One region of the Cronobacter sakazakii genome, then DNA from elsewhere that is predicted to be linked to it. Evidence: predicted binding sites of a transcription regulator. Region 1 holds the regulator's gene; the other holds the start of a gene.
What was found. Region 1 encodes LexA, which represses DNA repair genes until DNA is damaged. Its sites were predicted from a motif close to TNCTGTATGTACATACAGNA; they were not measured.
Positions count from the first base shown of each region.

Region 1 (2,403 bases):
GGCGCGGGCCGACGGCGGCGAGGCGCTGGCGGGCGAAGTGCATGCGCGCCACGCGGGCCAGTTTCTGGGCGATACGCTTGTCGGTGCCGTGCTCGGTCGCCATACGGCGCAGCGATACGGGCGGTGAGAAGCGCACAAAGCTGTCGCGGCCAAGCCACGAGACCGCGAAGAATTTCTGAATGCCGTTCAGCATGCGCAGCGGCGGGTTTTCCTCGCCTTTTTCGCGGCCTGGTGAGCGGCCAAACATAACCGACACCGGCACCATCTGGACATCGAGATCCGGGTTGCTGCGGTGCAGATCGAGATAATTGTGGAACAGTTTGATCGATTCTTCTTTCGGCGTGTAGTAGGTGAACACGCGGGGGCCGCCATGGATAAACACATAGCGCGGCAATTCGGTGCCGTCGATGACCAGCGGATCCAGCGGATCGGGCAGATCGTGCTCCAGGCACTGCGCGCGTAGCGTCAGGAGATCCGCCTTCGAGTTATACGGCAACACATACATGATAGGGCGTGACGTATCGAGCCCAAGTTCGGGGCAGGGCGCCGCCGGGATGGACTTGCTTTTTACCAGCACGCTTAATGGTAAATTAAGTAATTTGTAGTAAATTCGTGGCCAACCGGACATAAACGATGTAAAGCCTCTGGTTAATAATGCAATTGCGGCGCAAGAATATCAGAAACTCCGTAGAATTTCTGTGGTGCTTCTTTATCGAAGCGCATTAGCATTGACGCCTGAATTTAAAAAAGGTTTCTTGTCATGGCCAATAACACCACGGGGTTAACCCGAATTATTAACGCTGCCGGCTATTCCTGGAAGGGATTACGCGCCGCCTGGAAAAATGAAGCGGCGTTCCGCCAGGAAGGGGTCGCCGTGATAGCGGCTATTCTTATCGCCTGCTGGCTGGATGTCGATCCGATCACGCGCGTGCTGCTGATTGGCTCCGTTACGCTGGTAATGATTGTCGAAATTCTCAACAGCGCCATCGAAGCGGTGGTAGATCGCATCGGCCCTGAATTTCATGAGCTTTCAGGCCGCGCCAAAGATATGGGCTCCGCCGCCGTTCTGCTGTCGATTATCCTCGCGCTGGTCGTGTGGGTCACGCTGCTCTGGCAGCATTTGCGATAAGTTTTCCAGAAATCGCGAAAGAAGCGCTTTTTTAACCGGTTATGGTTTTAAAATCACCTTTAGCTGTATATACTCACAGCATCACTGTATATGCACCCAGGGGGCGGAATGAAAGCATTAACTACCAGGCAACAAGAGGTGTTTGATCTCATTCGGGATCACATCAGCCAGACCGGCATGCCGCCTACGCGTGCGGAAATCGCGCAACGTCTGGGTTTCCGTTCGCCGAACGCGGCGGAAGAGCACCTTAAAGCGCTGGCGCGTAAAGGGGTGATTGAGATTGTCTCCGGCGCGTCGCGCGGTATTCGTCTGTTGCAGGAAGAAGAAAACGGGCTGCCGCTGATAGGGCGTGTGGCGGCGGGTGAACCGCTGCTGGCTCAGCAACATATCGAAGGGCATTATCAGGTTGATCCTGGCCTGTTTAAGCCAAACGCCGATTTTCTGCTGCGTGTAAGCGGGATGTCGATGAAAGATATCGGAATTATGGACGGCGATCTGCTGGCGGTTCATAAAACGCAGGATGTGCGTAACGGCCAGGTCGTCGTCGCGCGCATTGATGATGAAGTAACGGTAAAACGCCTGAAAAAACAGGGTAATACCGTTGAGCTGCTGCCGGAAAACAGCGAGTTTAAACCGATCGTTGTGGATCTGCGCGAGCATAACTTCTCTATCGAAGGTCTGGCGGTCGGCGTTATCCGCAACGGCGAATGGCTCTGAGCCCTTTTCCGGCTCACTGACGCCGCATTACCGTAACTGGCCCGCCCCGGTTACGGTAATGACCTCTCCCGTCTGCTAAAGACTGCATATTTTTTCATCTTCGCGTAACGGCATCGGAACGCCATATGCCCTTTCTCACTTCTACCGATAAAGCTCTCTGGCGCCTCGCGCTGCCAATGATTTTCTCAAATATCACCGTGCCGCTCTTAGGCCTGGTGGATACCGCCGTTATTGGTCATCTCGACAGCCCCGTCTATCTGGGCGGCGTCGCGGTGGGCGCTACCGCCACCAGTTTCCTGTTTATGCTGCTGCTCTTTTTACGCATGAGCACCACCGGGCTAACCGCGCAGGCGTTTGGCGCGCGCGATCCGGTAGCGCTGGCCCGCGCCCTGGTGCAACCTATGGCGCTGGCGCTGATTGCCGGCGTGCTGATCATCGCCCTGCGCGAGCCGCTGATACAGCTGGCGCTGCATGTTACCGGCGGCAGCGACGCGGTGCTGACGCAGGCCCGACGGTTTCTCGAAATCCGCTGGCTCAGTGCGCCCGCCTCGCTCGCT
Region 1 is NZ_CP011047.1:1,454,529-1,456,931, forward strand. It holds gene plsB (glycerol-3-phosphate 1-O-acyltransferase PlsB) at 1-628, opposite strand, end outside; gene CSK29544_RS06810 (diacylglycerol kinase) at 761-1,129, shown strand; gene lexA (transcriptional repressor LexA) at 1,238-1,846, shown strand; gene dinF (MATE family efflux transporter DinF) at 1,972-2,403, shown strand, end outside.

Region 2 (2,403 bases), 1.4 Mb from region 1:
CGTTTGATGCAAAAGAAAGGCGGCCCTGGGGCCGCCTTTTTTGTTTTGGCGTTTGTGGCGGGGTGGGTTTAAAAGGCGGGTGCGCTACGCTTACCCGCCCTACGCTTCCCGACGGTTATCATCATGTAGGATGGGTAAGCGGAGCTCACCCACCAGAGCTAATGACAAGAATCGACAACTTCAGCTTGTAAGGTGGGTAAGCGAAGCGCCCCCACCAGAGCTAATGACAAGAATCGACAACCTCAGCTTGTAGGGTGGGTAAGCGAAGCGCACCCACCGGGCCCGAGGAAAAGCCCCTACAACCCCAGCACCAGCTGCCGCTCGATTTGCGGGTCGAGCAACGTCACGTGCAGCCCCACCAGCCGCACGCCGCGCCCGCTGCGGCGCTCTTCCCAGGTTTTACGCGCCGTGGCGAGCAAATCCTCTTTATTGAGCTTCGGCCAGACATGCTCCTGCGTGGTGAGCTGAAAATCGTTAAATTTGAGCTTCACGCCCTGGCGGGCGATGCGTAGATCCGGCTGAACGGCGGCGAGGCGGCGCTCAAGCTCCGGGTAGAGCCGCTCCACTATCGCCTCACACTCCGCCCATTCGTGGATATCCTCTGCCAGCGTGCGCTCGACGCCGACCGATTTACGCTGCCTGTCGCTGCTGATTTCACGGTCGTCTATCCCCTGGCTGCGCTCCCACAACACGCGTCCGAACTTGCCAAAGCGTTTGAGCAGCGCGGCGAGATCGCTTTTTTGCACATCCTCGCAGGTACGCAGGCCGAGGCTCTCAAGCTTCGCCGCCGTCACCTTGCCAACGCCCGGGATCTTGCCAAGCGGCAGCGTGCGCAAAAACGCCGGCACCTCTTCAGGCGTTATCACATACTGCCCGTTGGGCTTGTTGAGATCGGAGGCTATTTTGGCGAGGAATTTGATCGGCGCGATACCCGCCGACGCGGTGAGCTGGAGTTCGTCGAAAATCGTCTGGCGGATCTCTTTGGCCATCAGCGTCGCCGAGCCGTAACAGTGCGGGCTGTGGGTGACATCCAGATAAGCTTCGTCGAGTGAAAGCGGTTCAATCAGCGAGGTATAGCGCGAGAATATTTCCCGGATATGGGCAGACGCTTCTTTATAGGCGTCAAAACGCCCCGGCAACAGCGTGAGATGCGGGCAGAGCTTGAGCGCCATCGCGGTGGGCATAGCGCTGCGCACGCCATATTTACGCGCCGGATAATTGGCGGTGCTGATAACGCCGCGCCGTTCGCGGCTGCCACCAATGGCGAGCGGAATATCGCGCAGGGCTGGATTATCGCGCATCTCTACCGCCGCGAAAAAGCAGTCCATATCGACATGAATGATTTTGCGCATCGCCACGCCCCGCACTGTATGTCCATACAGTCTGGCAAAAAATGGGGGCGGCGGCAACCTTCCTTATTCCGTCATAATTGCGTAAATTCTTTGGGGCGCGATGAAGTTAAGCAAAACTTAATTGTAAACGCTGCAGGCAGCGCTTGCGAAAAATAACAGCGATGCTAATGTGAGCGCTCCTGAACCAGAATAGTCTTATTTTGGGTCCCTTCGCCTTTCGGCATCGGTCTTAGCTTTATCAAGGAAACAAGCAGTATGCGTAAAATCGCATTGTTAATCGCAATGCTTCTGGTGTCGTGCTTTTCATGGGCCAGTACAGTCAGTAGCGACAGCGTTACCCCGATAAAAAAAGAATTAAAACAGCAGTTAATGGGTTCCCCGGTTTATATCCAGATCTTTAAGGAAGAGCGCACGCTTGAGCTGTACGTCAAGATGGGCGAGCAGTATCAGTTACTGGATAGCTACCGCATCTGCAACTATTCCGGCGGTCTTGGGCCGAAACGCCGTCAGGGCGATTTCAAAAGCCCGGAAGGCTTCTATAGCGTGCAGCGCAGCCAGCTCAAACCCGACAGCCGTTTTTATAAAGCGATCAATATCGGTTTTCCGAACGCGTTTGACCGCGCTAACGGGTATGAAGGGAAATATCTGATGATCCACGGCGCGTGCGTGTCCGTGGGTTGCTACGCGATGACAGATAAAAATATCGATGAGATTTTCCAGTTCGTCACCGGCGCGCTGGTGTTTGGTCAGCCGAACGTGCAGGTCAGCATCTATCCGTTCCGCATGACCGACGCCAATATGGAGCGCCACAAGTATTCGTACTACATCGGCTTCTGGAAACAGCTTAAGCCCGGCTACGACTACTTTATGGCGACCCGGCAGCCGCCGGTGGTCTCTGTGGTGAACGGCAGTTACGTGGTCAGCAAACCGCTCAGCAGCAGCGTGGTGCACCCGCAGCTGGCGTCAAACTACACGCTCCCCGAGACAAAATAACGCCCACTCGCCTGGCATGATTTTGTGCCAGGTTTCATTGCCCGTCAGCGGCTGAGTG
Region 2 is NZ_CP011047.1:30,784-33,186, forward strand. It holds gene dinB (DNA polymerase IV) at 297-1,352, opposite strand; gene dpaA (peptidoglycan meso-diaminopimelic acid protein amidase) at 1,608-2,345, shown strand; gene CSK29544_RS00240 (class II glutamine amidotransferase) at 2,316-2,403, opposite strand, start outside.
Region 2: a site for LexA is predicted at 1,365-1,384, ahead of dinB (DNA polymerase IV). Genes of this name have one in related genera too.